DNA from 2 places in the Paenibacillus sp. RUD330 genome. Region 1 is predicted to be linked to the other one. Evidence: predicted binding sites of a transcription regulator. Region 1 holds the regulator's gene; the other holds the start of a gene.
What was found. The regulator CtsR, encoded in region 1, represses protease genes until heat stress. The targets are predictions, from matches to a motif close to ATGGTCAATAAAGGTCAAACA.
Positions count from the first base shown of each region.

Region 1 (8,169 bases):
TGTACACACCGCCCGTCACACCACGAGAGTTTACAACACCCGAAGTCGGTGGGGTAACCCGCAAGGGAGCCAGCCGCCGAAGGTGGGGTAGATGATTGGGGTGAAGTCGTAACAAGGTAGCCGTATCGGAAGGTGCGGCTGGATCACCTCCTTTCTATGGAGAATCGCTTTCTGCAACGGAAGCATTCAAAACCGAGGCATCGCCAGATGCCTCACGAGAAACCTTCGGGTTTCAAAACCGTCGAATTTAAAGTCCTGAAAATGGACTGGCTTAAATCATTTGTTCAGCTTTGATGGAATTTGCCTGGGGCCATAGCTCAGCTGGGAGAGCGCCTGCCTTGCAAGCAGGAGGTCAGGAGTTCGATCCTCCTTGGCTCCACCATGCAACCACCATCGCAAGTTTTATGGAATGTCTTTATAGAGGTTATCCTCTGTATGAGAGATCTCCGTAAATACAATTTTTATTGGAAGTGTCTTTTGCTGAGGTCACACTCGGTAGGCGGCCCGACCGTAAAAACACTTGTTCCTTGAAAACTGGATACGAACCAATAAGAAATGCTGAAACATCCTTAGCTGTTTCTTAACCAGGCTATACAGCCTCAGGTTAAGCTACTAAGAGCGCACGGAGGATGCCTAGGCGCCAGAAGCCGATGAAGGACGTGGCGAACCACGATAGGCCTCGGGGAGCTGTAAGCAAGCGTTGATCCGGGGATTTCCGAATGGGGAAACCCAGCTGGAGTAATGTCCAGTTACTGCAGAGTGAATACATAGCTCTGCGTGAGGCATACCAGGGGAACTGAAACATCTAAGTACCCTGAGGAAGAGAAAACAATAGTGATTCCGTCAGTAGCGGCGAGCGAACGCGGATTAGCCCAAACCAGGAGGCTTGCCTCCTGGGGTTGTGGGACGTCTCACATGGAGTTACAAAGGAATGGGTTAGGCGAAGAGGTCTGGAAAGGCCCGCTACAAGAGGTAAAAGCCCTGTACCCAAAAGTCCATTCCCTCCGAGACGGATCCCGAGTACCGCGAGACACGTGAAACCTCGTGGGAATCCGGCAGGACCATCTGCCAAGGCTAAATACTCTCTGGCGACCGATAGTGAAGCAGTACCGTGAGGGAAAGGTGAAAAGCACCGCGGGAGCGGAGTGAAATAGAACCTGAAACCGTGCGCTTACAAAAAGTCAGAGCCCTCTATATGGGTGATGGCGTGCCTTTTGTAGAATGAACCGGCGAGTTACGTTCACGTGCAAGGTTAAGTCGGGAAGACGGAGCCGCAGCGAAAGCGAGTCTGAATAGGGCGCCATAGTACGTGGATGTAGACCCGAAACCGTGTGATCTACCCCTGTCCAGGGTGAAGGTGCGGTAACACGCACTGGAGGCCCGAACCCACGAATGTTGAAAAATTCGGGGATGAGGTGGGGGTAGCGGAGAAATTCCAATCGAACTCGGAAATAGCTGGTTCTCCCCGAAATAGCTTTAGGGCTAGCCTCGGTGTTGAGCATGCTGGAGGTAGAGCACTGATTGGGTGCGGGGCCCGCCAAGGGTTACCAAGTCCAGTCAAACTCCGAATGCCAGTCATGTATAACCGGGAGTCAGACGGTGAGTGCTAAGATCCATCGTCAAGAGGGAAACAGCCCAGATCATCAGCTAAGGTCCCCAAGTGTGTGTTAAGTGGGAAAGGATGTGGAGTTGCCCAGACAACCAGGATGTTGGCTTAGAAGCAGCCACCATTTAAAGAGTGCGTAATAGCTCACTGGTCGAGTGACTCTGCGCCGAAAATGTAACGGGGCTAAACACACCACCGAAGCTATGGCATGTACTTTAGAGTACTTGGGTAGGGGAGCGTTGTGTATAGGTTGAAGTCAGACCGCAAGGACTGGTGGACAGTACACAAGTGAGAATGCCGGTATGAGTAACGAAAAGATCAGTGAGAATCTGATCCGCCGTAAGCCTAAGGGTTCCTGAGGAAGGTTCGTCCGCTCAGGGTAAGTCGGGACCTAAGGCGAGGCCGAAAGGCGTAGTCGAAGGACAACAGGTTGATATTCCTGTACCACCGTAAGCCGTTACGAGCAATGGAGTGACGCAGAAGGGTAGTGACGCGGACCGATGGATGTGTCCGTCCAAGCAGTGAGGCTGGTTTGTTGGCAAATCCGCAAACCGTAAGGCTGGGCTGTGATGGGGAGGGAAATTTTAGTACCGAAGGTCATGATCTCCAGCTGCCAAGAAAAGCTTCTAGCCAGGCGAAGGTGCCCGTACCGCAAACCGACACAGGTAGGCGAGCAGAGCATGCTAAGGCGCGCGGAGTAACTCTCGTTAAGGAACTCGGCAACATGACCCCGTAACTTCGGGAGAAGGGGTGCCTCGGTAGGGTGAATAGCCCGAGGGGGCCGCAGTGAAAAGGCCCAAGCGACTGTTTAGCAAAAACACAGGTCTGTGCGAAGCCGTAAGGCGAAGTATACGGGCTGACGCCTGCCCGGTGCTGGAAGGTTAAGGGGAGCGGTTAGGGGCAACCCGAAGCTGTGAACCGAAGCCCCAGTAAACGGCGGCCGTAACTATAACGGTCCTAAGGTAGCGAAATTCCTTGTCAGGTAAATTCTGACCCGCACGAATGGCGTAACGACTTGGGCGCTGTCTCAACGAGAGATCCGGTGAAATTTTAATACCTGTGAAGATGCAGGTTACCCGCGACAAGACGGAAAGACCCCATGGAGCTTTACTGCAGCTTGATATTGGACTTTGGTACGATCTGTACAGGATAGGTGGGAGCCTAGGAAGCCGGAGCGCCAGCTTCGGTGGAGGCACCGTTGGGATACCACCCTGATCGTATCGGAGTTCTAACCTGGTACCGTGAAACCGGTACAGGGACCGTGTCAGGCGGGCAGTTTGACTGGGGCGGTCGCCTCCTAAAATGTAACGGAGGCGCCCAAAGGTTCCCTCAGAATGGTTGGAAATCATTCGCAGCGTGCAAAGGCATAAGGGAGCTTGACTGCGAGACCTACAAGTCGAGCAGGGACGAAAGTCGGGCTTAGTGATCCGGTGGTACCGAATGGAAGGGCCATCGCTCAACGGATAAAAGCTACCCTGGGGATAACAGGCTTATCTCCCCCAAGAGTCCACATCGACGGGGAGGTTTGGCACCTCGATGTCGGCTCATCGCATCCTGGGGCTGAAGTAGGTCCCAAGGGTTGGGCTGTTCGCCCATTAAAGCGGTACGCGAGCTGGGTTCAGAACGTCGTGAGACAGTTCGGTCCCTATCTGTCGTGGGCGCAGGAAATTTGAGAGGAGCTGTCCTTAGTACGAGAGGACCGGGATGGACGTACCGCTGGTGTACCAGTTGTTCCGCCAGGAGCACCGCTGGGTAGCTACGTACGGACGGGATAAGCGCTGAAAGCATCTAAGCGCGAAGCCCCCCTCAAGATGAGATTTCCCAGTATGTAAGACCCCTGGTAGACGACCAGGTTGATAGGTTCGGGGTGGAAGCGCAGCAATGCGTGCAGCTGACGAATACTAATCGGTCGAGGGCTTATCCTATGGATCAAGCATCACGGGAGATCGTCGCAAGACGATGAACGTGGGCGAGACATGGCGAGAATGAATCCGAATACGATTCGCTGGTCATGTAAGAAAAAGCAAATGGACTCAGCATCCATCCTATTGGTTCGATCCAGTTTTCAAGGCGCAAGCCACGTCTTGAACACGCGTAACGTTTGGTGGCGATGGCGGAAGGGAACCACGCGTACCCATCCCGAACACGACCGTTAAGCCTTCCAGCGCCGATGGTACTTGGACCGCAGGGTCCTGGGAGAGTAGGACGTCGCCAAGCACAGAGTGAAGCCTGATCCGCGAGCAATCGCCGATCAGGCTTTTTTTGATTTTTTTCCTCAAGAAAGCATTCCTGCCATGGAGAGCTTAAACCCAAATGAACCTTAAAAACGTGTAAAGCTAAGGGGGGAAACCGTTTGCGGCGTTTAAAATGAACCCTATTAAAAGGATGCAAGTGGGAAAAAAATACAATATGTGTCATAATACATCTATACCTAACATCTTGGGGAAGCGGGTGCAGGATGAAGATCAGAACTTTGAAGCCGGAAGAATTCGATGAACATATGAAGCTTAGCCAATACGCCTTTCAAATGGAGCTTTCCGCTGAGGAGCTGGAGCAGGCCAAGGCAAGAGCCAAGTGCGAGGAAGTTATCGTAGGTGTCGAGCAGGAACGTATCGTTTCCCAGGTCAGAATCATTCCCTTCGAGGTGAACTGGAACGGCATCGTGCTGAAGATGGGCGGAGTCTCTTCTGTCGCAAGCTGGCCGGAATCGAGGCGCTCCGGGCATGTGGGCAAGCTGCTCCGTCATGCAATGGAAGAGATGAAAGCGAACGGCCAGTCCATTTCTATGCTGGCGCCGTTTTCGATCGGATTTTACCGCAAATACGGCTGGGAGCTGTTCATCGACCGGGTCAAGTACACCTTGGCGACGGACAAGCTGCCTCAACGGATGCACAACAACGGCAAAGTCGAACGGATACAAGTGCGTGATCATGCCGAGCTGCTGGGCATCCTTTACGAGACCTATTCGGAGGGCTTCAATGGAACGCTGGCCAGAACGGCGGATTGGTGGGAGCATTCGGTCTTCAAGCGGAAGCAGGGAAGTGCGGTGCTGTACCGGACCCAGAACGGAACGCCGGAAGGATATGCCCTCTACAAGGTGAAGGACAGGCGTCTCGACATCCATGAGCTCGTCTATCTGACCGAAGAGGCGAGGGTGGGGCTGTGGAATTTCTTCAGCAATCATGATTCCATGATCGAATCCGCTGTTCTGCACACCTATTCGGGGGATCCGCTGCCTTATCAGCTCACCGATCCGCGCATCGAGCAGAGCATCCATCCTTATTTCATGGTTCGCATCGTCGATGTCCAATGGCTCGTCAAGCAGCTTCCGTTCCAGCCTGGAGTCCGGGATCAGTTCGTCCTCCAGATTCATGACGAGGATGCATCCTGGAATGACGGCTTGTGGATGCTGGACATCACGGATGAGGGCAAGGGCAGCCTTTCCCGATATCAGGATGGAACTTCGTCCAAACGGCTGGATCTCTCCATCGGAACTTTGGCCTCCCTTCTTATCGGATACAAGTCCGCCCGGGATTTGCAGCAGATGGATCATATCTCCGGTCCGCGCTCGGAGGCCGTCCGTCTGGGCAGCCGGATCCCTGACGCGATGACGAATTTCATGGACTTCTTCTAGCCGGAGTATAAAGCGGGCCGTCTTATCCCAAGCTGGTAACGACAGCAGGGCGAGGCGGCTTTTCCTATATAGTTGGCAGCAGTGGAAGTTCCCTTGACCTTTTCTGAAAAAGGAGTATAATCAAGGTATAAGTCAAAGAAAGTCAAAGTCAGTTGAGTCTGATCCAGCCTTATGCAAGGCGAAGATCCTTTTCTTCCGGTTCCCGTTCGCGGGTCGTAATTTGCGCCGATGAGGGAATGCTACAGGGACGCATCCGGCCTTTGGCTGTTTGGCTTCTAACCGCAATTCAAGAAAAATCCTGAAGGTGCCCCCGGCATAGGGAGGTGGGTGATATGCGAAACATTTCCGATGCATTGGAGCAGCATTTGAAGCAGCTGCTTCAGGACAGTCCCGAAGGTGCGGTGGAAATACAGCGCAACGAATTGGCGGACAGCTTCTCCTGCGTGCCGTCGCAGATCAATTATGTCATCAGTACCCGCTTCACGCTCGAGAAGGGATACCTCGTGGAGAGCAAGCGAGGGGGAGGAGGCTATATCCGAATCCAACGGATCGAGCTGCCTGCGCTCAAAGCCATCCACGGCCATATTCATCATACGATCGGCAATCAAGTCGATCAAAGCGCCGCCGAAGGACTTATTTACCAATTGGAGGAAGCTTTGTTCATTTCCAAGCGAGAGGGAAGCCTGCTCCGGGCGGCTGTATGCCGGGAGTCCATCGCAATCAAGCTGCCGCAGCGCGACGAGCTTCGGGCCAGGCTGCTGAAGGCGATGCTCATCTCGCTTCTGGGTAAGCAATAGAGAAGGACCGGTGAGGAGGGACGCGGCATGCTTTGTCAGGAATGCGGCAAAAGGCCGGCAACGCTTCATTTTACCAAGATCGTCAACGGAGAGAAGACGGAGTTCCATATTTGCGAAGCCTGCGCCCGCGAAAGGGGAGAGGGCATTCCGGGAGCTCCCAACGGCTTTTCCATCCACAGCCTGCTGTCGGGGCTTATGGATTTCGAGCCTGCGGCAAGCTTGGCAGGGACGAAGCAGGCGGTGCCGCGCTGCGAGGAATGCGGTCTTACGTATTCGCAGTTCTCCAAGCTCGGAAGGTTCGGCTGCAGCTCCTGCTACAAGCATTTCGGGGAAAGGCTCGATCCTCTGCTGAAGAGAGTGCATGGCAATACGGTTCATGTCGGCAAGATTCCCCGCCGCTCGGGCGGACGGATTCAAACGCAGAGGGAAATCGACCGGCTGAGGCAGGAAATGAAGAGCTCGATCCAGAAAGAAGAGTTCGAAGCCGCCGCCAAGCTCAGGGACGAGATCCGCGAGCTGGAGAAGCAGATCAAGGAAGCCTGATGGTTGGAAGCATCCAGATAGACATCACAAGCGCAGCTTCCGCAAGGCGGCTGCACGGTAGGGAGGGATTGGATTGGCAGCCAACCGGTTTGCCCAGAAGGCGCTGAGCGAGTGGATGAAGGGAGACGGACCCGATTCGGATATCGTCTTCAGCAGCCGGGTAAGAATCGCCCGCAACCTGCACAATTATCCCTTTCCGATTCTGGCCACCAGCCAGCAGTCCGCGGAAGTCATGAGCAAGCTTGCTTCCGTGGCGCAGGAAGGGAAGCTTGAGCCGATCGGCCCGTTCGAGACGGTCGTGCTTTCGGATCTCAGCGAGCTTGAGCGCAGGGTGCTGGTGGAGAAGCATCTGATCAGTCCCGCGCTGGCGAACGAGGCCCGTGCGGGAGCGGTCGTCATGAGCGAGAACGAATCCGTCAGCATTATGATTAACGAAGAGGATCATTTGCGCATCCAATGTTTATATCCGGGTTTCCAGGTCCAGGAGGCATGGAAGCTGGCCAGCAAAATCGACGACATTTATGAGGAGGCCGTCGACTATGCTTTTGATGAGAGACGCGGATTTCTGACCAGCTGTCCCACCAACGTGGGAACCGGCATCCGCGCATCCGTCATGATGCATCTGCCGGCGCTCGTGCTCACGCAGCAGATCAACCGGATCCTCTCCGCCATCACCCAAGTGGGGCTGGCCGTGAGGGGGCTCTACGGCGAGGGAAGCGAGGCGCTCGGCAATCTGTTCCAGATTTCCAACCAGATCACTCTGGGCCAGTCCGAGGATGAGATCATCGACAATCTGCATGGCGTCGTCAGGCAGATCATCGAGCATGAAAAGGCGGCCCGCGAGCGTCTGCAGGCGGAGTCCCGCCTGCGGCTCGAGGATCGTGTGATGAGATCTTACGGCATCCTGTCGCATGCCGCGATCATGGATTCCAAGGAATCGGCCCAGAGATTGTCGGATGTTCGGCTTGGCATCGATCTGGGCATGATTCGGGAAGTTTCCCCGCAGGTTATGAATGAGTTGATGGTAATGACCCAGCCTGGCTTCCTGCAGCAGGCATTCGAGGAGAAATTGAATACGGAGCAGCGCGATGCAAGGCGCGCGGAGCTGATCCGCAGCCGGCTGCTCCCTGTAACCCATGATGGAGGTGCTTACGAATGATGTTTGGACGATTTACGGAACGTGCGCAGAAGGTGCTTGCTCTCGCCCAGGAAGAGGCGGTGCGGCTTGGACATAACAATATCGGCACGGAGCATATTCTGCTCGGCCTCATTCGGGAAGGCGAAGGCATCGCGGCCAAAGCTCTGATCGCGCTCGGCCTGGGACTCGAGAAAATACAGGATGAGGTGGAATCGCTCATCGGCCGCGGCCAAGAGCAGCCCAGCAACATCGCCTACACGCCCCGTGCGAAGAAGGTCATCGAGCTGTCCATGGACGAAGCCCGCAAGCTGGGGCACACGTACGTCGGCACGGAGCATATCCTGCTCGGCTTGATCCGCGAAGGCGAAGGCGTGGCCGCCCGCGTGCTGAACAACCTCGGCATCAGCCTGAACAAGGCGCGGCAGCAAGTGCTGCAGCTGCTCGGCAGCAG
Region 1 is NZ_CP022655.2:693,982-702,150, forward strand. It holds rRNA gene CIC07_RS03090 (16S ribosomal RNA) at 1-154, shown strand, start outside; tRNA gene CIC07_RS03095 (tRNA-Ala) at 307-382, shown strand; rRNA gene CIC07_RS03100 (23S ribosomal RNA) at 603-3,531, shown strand; rRNA gene rrf (5S ribosomal RNA) at 3,707-3,823, shown strand; gene CIC07_RS03110 (GNAT family N-acetyltransferase) at 4,065-5,240, shown strand; gene CIC07_RS03115 (CtsR family transcriptional regulator) at 5,573-6,037, shown strand; gene mcsA (protein-arginine kinase activator protein McsA) at 6,065-6,580, shown strand; gene mcsB (protein-arginine kinase McsB) at 6,654-7,739, shown strand; gene clpC (ATP-dependent protease ATP-binding subunit ClpC) at 7,736-8,169, shown strand, end outside.

Region 2 (8,169 bases), 390 kb from region 1:
TTGCGTGGAAGCTGAACTTTTAACTTACACGGGCCGATGGTATAATGGTAGCAATCGTGGCCAGATTTCCTCATACCTGAAACGGATGATGTTACCGAGCGCGTGAAGCGCCGTTGCAGCAGTGAAAATGAACTAGGGGGTATAGATTTCATGACCAGACAACCCGTTGTCGTCAGACTCAAGACGGGTCTTCACGCAAGACCGGCTGCACTCTTCGTGCAGGAAGCGAACAAGTTCTCTTCCGAGATTTTCGTGGAAAAGGACGAGAAGAAAGTAAACGCCAAGTCCATCATGGGCATCATGAGCCTTGCGATCAGCTCCGGCACGGAAGTTTACGTCAGCGCCGAGGGTTCGGATGCAGAGCAGGCTGTAAACGCTTTAGTCTCCCTGGTAAGCAAGGAAGAGCTCGAGAACCAATAAATCAGCCTCCGGGCGCTGCATGCGCAGCCTCGGACGGTCTTCACGAAAGCTCCCGCAGGGGGCTTTTTTTGATTTCCGCAGGCTGGTATTCGCGGGAGTGTTTTGAGCTGAATGCGGTTTTGGCGGGTTGCGAAACTTTTGATCCGCCATCGTTATGCTCGTTAGGAATGTCGGAAGGGAGCGTGGGGCGGGGTGACAGGGGAGTCGCAGTTTTTCGGGTAGCATCGCTTCTCGCCCTAGGTATGCCACTGCGCTAGTCGGTTGAACTGGCGCATAGTCAGTCAACTGGAGCATGGGGGTTGAACTGGCGCATAGGCGGTTGAACTGGAGCATAGCCGGTTGAACTGGAGCATAGGCGGGTGGTGGTGTCACGGTTTGTTGCCAACGCCTATCCTGGCATGGGCATCCAATCCTGCATAGCCGTTGGAGGCGCAGGATTGGCCTTGGCGAAATTGAATTCGGTATCGGACATAGGATCCGCTATTGGGTTCAATTTTGCCATTACAATAAATTTAACGGACATGAGATCCGTTATTTTCTTTAACAGGGATGGAAGGGACATGTTTGGCCTGAAATAGCGGATCGTATGTCCGATAACAGTCAAAATAGGCTGAAATCATTGAAATAGCGGATCGTATGTCCGATAACATGGAATTGGGCTGGAGCAGGCGGATGTCGAAGGCATGTCCGATGCAATCGCAATGAAGGCTATTGATACGGGCTGTTATGCCCGGCATCGGACTGAACTGGGGCGGCGGATGCGGAAGGTGTGCCCGATGTCAATCGAACCGTGCTGCAGCCGGCGGAAATTGAATGCGGTTCCGACATCAACCCTTGCTGGAGGCGGCGGATGCGGAGGTGTGCCCGATGTCAATCGAACCGTGCTGCAGCCGGCGATACGGCAAGTTATGCCCGGCATGGAACCGGGCTTGAGGCTGAAATCTGCGGCAAGCCGGGCCTTCCCTTCTCAAACTGAGCCGGCTTCAGACTCGGCTCTGTCCGCTTTCGGGTCTCAAAGTAACCCATATCGTCAATCCTTTATGGTAAATGCAACCTTTTGGATCTGCATGCCGTTTCAAGAGGACAACACCTAAGGAGGCGCTGGGAATGGACAAACGAAATGCGGCTGGCGGGCTGATGCATAAGAGCAAGGTGCTGCTTCTTGCAGCGGGAATCACAGCGGGATCTTTGATGGCCTGGAATGCACTGGGCGGTCAGCCGCTCAACAAGCCGGCATTTGCCGCAGGAACGGAGAATGCAGTGTTGAACACAGTCGCGGTAACGGGAACAGGCAAGGTGTCGGTCGCGCCGGATATCGCCTATGTATCGGCTGGCGTGTCGGTGACGGCCAAGACGGCCAAGGAAGCGCAGGCTGGAGCGGCCAAGAAATACGATGCCGTGCGCAAGGCGTTGACAGGCACTTACGGAGTCGCGGAGAAGGATCTGAAGACGACGAATTATTCGGTGCAGCCGCAATACCGCTATACGGATAAGGAAGGCCAAGTGCTGACCGGATACACGGCGGTGCAGGACATCCAGATTTCCTACCGCAACATGGATAAGACAGGCGATCTCGTCGACGGTCTTGCAACGGCGGGCGCCAATCGGATCAACAACATCTCCTTCGGAACGGAAAAAGGAGACGCCTACACGCAGCAGGCGCTGCAGAAGGCGGTCGAGGCCGCCAAGGCCAAAGCGATGGCGCTGGCTCAGGCATCGGGCCGCACGCTCGGCGAGGTCGTCTCGATCTCCGAGAACGGGGCCCAGGTCGTGCAGCCGGTCCTCGAGAGGGCACAGATGAAAGTGGCGGCAGCGTCGGATTCCTCGGCCAACACCGTCGTGGATGCAGGCGAGGTGGACGTCACCTCCGACATTACGGTTTTGTTCTCGCTCAAATAGAAAAAAAGCAGCCCCCAAGAAAATCCGGGGGCTGCTTTTTTTGTCTATTCTGCCGAGCTTACAGCTTCTCGATGACTTTGTCGACGAGGCCGTAAGCCGTCGCCTCTTCCGCGCTCATGAAGTTGTCGCGGTCGGTGTCCTTCTCGATGCGCTCCAGCGGCTGGCCGGTGCGCTCGGACAGGATGGCGTTCAGCTTGTCGCGCATCTTGAGGATGCGGCGGGCACGGATCTCGATGTCGCTCGCCTGGCCTTCGGCTCCGCCGAGCGGCTGATGGATCATGACCTCGCTGTTCGGCAGCGCGTACCGCTTGCCCTTGGCGCCTGCTGTCAGCAGGAACGCGCCCATGGAAGCCGCCATGCCGACGCAGATCGTAGAGACATCCGGCTTGATGAACTGCATCGTGTCGTAGATCGCCATGCCGGCCGTGATGGAGCCGCCGGGGCTGTTGATATAAAGCGAGATGTCCTTCTCCGGATCGTCCGCTGCAAGGAACAGCATTTGGGCGATGATGGAGTTGGCCACCACATCGTTGACGCCGGTGCCGAGGAAGATGATGCGGTCCTTGAGCAGCCGGGAATAAATATCATAGGCGCGCTCACCGCGGTTGCTTTGCTCGATGACCATAGGCACAAAATTCATGTCCAAGTGCGAGTCCCTCCTTATAACCTTCATAAATAGTGGATATGCGGGGTGCTGCTTTCTCATTTTAATGGATTGCGATTTTAAAGTCAAATTTGGTCAAAGAGGTCGAGGCAGCCTTCAATAGCCCATTTTAACCGGCTTCCTTATTCTCTAAACCCGGATCTTCCGCCTCCGGCAGCACGAGCGGCGAGGCGCTCTCCCGATCATAGGCCGATCTCCTCCGGATGCAAAAAAAGGACCGGCACGAATGCCGGTCCTTCTATGTAATGAAGCCATATGTGTAAATTGGCGCGCCCGCTAGGAATCGAACCTAGATCTCAGGCTCCGGAGGCCTACGTCATATCCATTGGACCACGGGCGCTTGTAAAAACGTAACGTCTAAGATTGTATAACAGCTGGCAGGAAAAAGCAACACTAAAGGTTTCCAGGAAAAGAAATCCGAAAATTGGGTGTCGGCAACCGTTTTCATCGGGTATTCCTCACTTGCGGGGGTTATCTAAAAGAGGTAAAATAATGGTGTGGGACGTAAAATGAATGGCCGGGACGAAAAATGTCCCATGACGGCCATGCACGAGTGGAGTGGGGGCGCTCATGCGCAGCATTATTGATTTGCAGCGTCAGCTCGTTCCGGATCTCGTCGATACGCTCCGCCGCCGTTATGCGATCCTGCACCAAGTCATGCTCTCGGATATGATCGGCCGCCGGACGCTGGCTGCCTCCCTGTCGATGACAGAGAGGGTGCTGAGGGCGGAGACGGATTTCCTGAAGGAGCAGGGCTTGCTGGAGATCAAGTCCTCCGGCATGTCCATCAGCCCGGCCGGACGGCGGCTGCTGGAGGAGATGGAGCCCGAGCTCGGAGGGCTGCTCGGCCTCAGCGACCTGGAGGAGAAGCTCAAGCAGCGCTTCGGCCTGCAGAAGGTCATCATCGTGCCCGGCGATTCCGAGAAGTCGGACAGCTCCAAGCGGGAGCTTGGCCGTGCCGGAGCCGCGGCGCTCCTGCAGGTGCTGGGCGAGCGGGATGTCGTGGCGGTGACCGGGGGCACGACGCTTGCGGGCGTCGCCTCGCAGCTCGCCTCGAGCTCGCCGCGCCGGAGCAACCTGTTCGTGCCGGCGCGAGGAGGGCTCGGAGAGAGCCTGGAATACCAGGCGAGCACGATCGTCTCGACGATGGCCAAGCGGACGGGTGCGCAGTACCGGATGCTCCACGTCCCGGACCATCTCAGCGAAGAGGCCTACACAAGCCTCATGCAGGAGCCCGGAGTGAAGGAGATCGTCGAGGTCATCCGCAGCGCCCGCATCGTCATCCACGGCATCGGAGACGCCATGGTGATGGCCCGGCGCAGACGGATCGACGGCGGATTGGTCGACTCGCTCAAGGCCGACGGCGCGCTTGCCGAAGCCTGGGGCTACTATTTCGACCGCAGCGGCAACGTCGTGCACAAGATGCAGACCGCCGGCATCCGGCTCGAAGACATCGTGACGACCGAGGTCGTCATCGGGGTGGCCGGCGGCCGCTCCAAGGCGGAGGCCATCTCGGCGGTGCTGAGATTCGGCCACGAGGACATCCTCGTCACCGACGAGGCGGCCGCCCTCGAAATCGCGGCGCTGACGGAATAAGAGCCATGCCGCAAGGCGATAATGGTTCTTGTCCTTCCAGGCGCCGCGGGGACAGACTTGTTTTCATGGCAATCCGCGGGCTCTGCGCCTGCCAGGGGCAGGGCATGCGAATTGCTTTGAGATAGATGCATCATCAAACTTCATTTAACAGGAGGAATATCAACCATGGTTAAAGTTGGTATTAACGGATTTGGCCGTATCGGACGCAACGTCTTCCGCGCAGCACTGAACAACAGCGAGGTTCAAATCGTCGCTGTGAACGACCTGACGGACACGAAAACGCTGGCCCACCTGCTGAAATATGACACCACCCACGGCGTCCTGGACGCTACGGTAGAAGCTAAAGAAGGCGCGCTTGTCGTCAACGGCCGCGAGATCAAAGTCTTTGCCGAGCGCAACCCGGAAAACCTGCCTTGGGGCTCCGTAGGCGCCGAGATCGTCGTTGAGTCGACGGGCATCTTCACGGCTAAAGAAAAAGCCGAGCTTCACCTTAAAGGCGGAGCGAAAAAAGTCATCATCTCCGCTCCGGCAACAAACGAAGACATCACGATCGTCATGGGCGTCAACGAAGACCAATACGACGCTTCCGCTCACACGGTCATCTCCAACGCTTCCTGTACGACGAACTGCCTGGCTCCTTTCGCCAAAGTTCTGAACGACAAGTTCGGCATCGTAAAAGGCATGATGACGACGATCCACTCCTACACGAACGACCAATCCGTACTGGACGTTCCTCACAAGGACCTGCGCCGCGCACGCGCTGCCGCAGAAAACATCATTCCTTCCTCCACGGGCGCTGCCAAAGCCGTATCCCTCGTTCTGCCTGAGCTCAAAGGCAAGCTGAACGGCATGGCTATGCGCGTTCCTACGAAAAACGTTTCCGTAACGGACCTCGTAGCCGAAGTGAAATCGAATGTGACGGTTGAAGAAGTGAACGCTGCCCTGAAGGAAGCTTCCGAAGGCTCCATGAAAGGCATCCTGTTCTACTCCGAAGAGCCGCTCGTATCGAGCGACTACAACGGCAATGCCGCTTCCTCCACGATCGACGCCCTGTCGACGATGGTTGTCGAAGGCAACATGGTCAAAGTCATCTCCTGGTACGACAACGAGTGGGGCTACTCCAACCGTGTCGTCGACCTGGCTGCTTACATCGCTTCCAAAGGCCTGTAAGAAGTCCCTAATCGCATAGACGATTCCACAGCTAAAGAGGAGAGACGATTGATCGTTCTCCTCTTTAGCAATGTTTTATCCATAGAAATCACTACCGGGAGGGCGAGCAGCTGTGAACAAGAAGAGCGTTCGTGATGTGGAAGTAGCGGGCAAGCGCGTATTCGTACGCGTCGATTTCAACGTGCCGATGGAAAATGGATCGATTACCGACGACACCCGGATCCGGGAAACGCTGCCTACGATCCAGTACCTGATCGAGAAGGGCGCCCGCGTCATTCTGGCCGCTCACTTCGGCCGTCCTGGCGGCGAATTGAAGGAGGAGCTGCGCCTGACTCCGGTCGCTGCGCGCCTCGCCGAGCTGATCGGCAAGCCGGTCGCCAAAGCCGACGATACCGCCGGTCCCGATGCGCAGGCGAAAGCCGCCGCGCTGCAGGACGGCGACGTGCTGCTGCTTGAGAACACCCGCTTCAACCCGGGCGAGGAAAAGAACGATCCGGAGTTCGCCAAGCAGCTCGCTTCGCTGGCCGACCTGTTCGTGAATGACGCCTTCGGCGCCGCTCACCGCGCCCATGCCTCTACGGAAGGCATCGCCCATCTGCTTCCGGCCGTATCCGGCCTTCTGATGGAGAAAGAGCTGGATGTGCTCGGCAAGGCGCTGAACAATCCGGAGCGTCCGTTCACGGCTATCGTCGGCGGCTCCAAGGTCAAGGACAAAATCGACGTCATCAACAAGATGATCGAGATCGCCGACAACATCATCATCGGCGGCGGCCTGTCCTACACGTTCTTCAAGGCTCAAGGCCATGAAATCGGACAATCCCTCGTGGACAACTCCAAGCTGGACCTTGCTCTGGAATTCATCGAGAAAGCCAAGAAGCTTGGTAAGAACTTCCTGATTCCGGTCGATATCGTCGTATCCGACGACTTCAGCAAGGACGCCAACACGAAGATCGTCGACGTGGACGGCATTCCGGCCGACTGGGAAGGCATCGACATCGGGCCGAAAACCCGCGAGCTGTATGCCAAAGTCATCAAGGAATCCAAGCTGGTCGTCTGGAACGGCCCGATGGGCGTATTCGAGATCGAGCCGTTCTCGCACGGCACCCGCGCCGTTGCGCAAGCTTGCGCCGAGACGGAAGGCTACACGGTCATCGGCGGCGGCGATTCCGCTGCGGCAGCCGAGAAGTTCCATCTGGCCGACAAGATGGACCATATCTCCACGGGCGGCGGCGCTTCCCTGGAGTTCATGGAAGGCAAGGTTCTTCCGGGCGTAGTCGCCCTGAACGATAAGTAACATCTCTTTCTCCCGAGTGGAGCGAGGGAAAAGCTTTAGGCGATGCTCCGGAGGCGCAGAGGGCAGGATGGTCCTGTAGAAGCTCATCCCGTTTCTTTTCATCGGCAATGCCCGATGGAAGCTGGAACGGGGTGGGCGTTCGCCTTTGAAGATGGATTCCGACCGCTGAGCGGATCGAATCAGGGAATCCTTCTTCAACAGCGATCGGAGGGACTTCCTGCACGCGGAGCCGGATATGGAGCACGCCCGGAGACTTTCAGGAGAGGAATGATCGTCATGGCAAGAACTCCAATCATCGCAGGCAACTGGAAGATGTTCAAAACGGTATCCGAGGCCGTATCCTTCTTCAGCGAAGTGAAAGGCGGAGCCGAGGTCGACGGCGTCGAGAGCGTCATCTGCGCTCCGTACACGACGCTGCCTGCCCTCGTCGAGGCGGCAAAAGGAACGAAAATCGCCATCGGCGCGCAAAACCTTCATTTCGAAGACAACGGCGCGTTCACGGGTGAGATCTCCGGTCTCATGCTGGCCGATCTGGGCGTGAAATACGTCATCGTCGGCCACTCCGAGCGCCGCGCGTACTTCGGCGAGACGGACGAGATCGTGAACAAGAAAGTCGCGGCCGCGTTCAAGCACGGCCTGACCCCGATTCTCTGCGTCGGCGAGAAGCTCGAAGAGCGCGAAGCCGGCGAGACCAAAAACGTATGCAAAGTGCAGACGGAAGGCGCGTTCCAAGGCCTCTCCGCCGAGCAAGCTGCGGAAGTCGTCATCGCCTACGAGCCGATCTGGGCGATCGGAACCGGCAAATCCTCCACGGCCGAAGACGCCGAGGATGTCATTGCCTACATCCGTGAAGTCGTTGCCGGACTGTACGGCCAAGCGACGGCAGATGCGGTCCGCATCCAATACGGCGGCAGCGTGAAGCCCGCCAACGTGAAGGAATACATGGGCCAGGCGAACATCGACGGCGCTCTCGTGGGCGGCGCAAGTCTGGAACCGGCTTCCTATATCGCTCTGGTCGAGGGGGCGAAGTAACATGGCTCCCAAACCGGTCGCACTGATCATCATGGACGGCTTCGGCCTCCGCAATGATGTCGTGGGCAATGCGGTCGCTCAGGCCAATAAGCCG
Region 2 is NZ_CP022655.2:303,043-311,211, forward strand. It holds gene whiA (DNA-binding protein WhiA) at 1-15, shown strand, start outside; gene CIC07_RS01415 (HPr family phosphocarrier protein) at 151-420, shown strand; gene CIC07_RS01420 (SIMPL domain-containing protein) at 1,528-2,319, shown strand; gene clpP (ATP-dependent Clp endopeptidase proteolytic subunit ClpP) at 2,378-2,959, opposite strand; tRNA gene CIC07_RS01430 (tRNA-Arg) at 3,249-3,323, opposite strand; gene CIC07_RS01435 (sugar-binding transcriptional regulator) at 3,554-4,579, shown strand; gene gap (type I glyceraldehyde-3-phosphate dehydrogenase) at 4,745-5,749, shown strand; gene CIC07_RS01445 (phosphoglycerate kinase) at 5,862-7,043, shown strand; gene tpiA (triose-phosphate isomerase) at 7,320-8,075, shown strand; gene gpmI (2,3-bisphosphoglycerate-independent phosphoglycerate mutase) at 8,077-8,169, shown strand, end outside.
Region 2: the regulator CtsR is predicted to act here: its motif matches at 3,045-3,065, upstream of clpP (ATP-dependent Clp endopeptidase proteolytic subunit ClpP).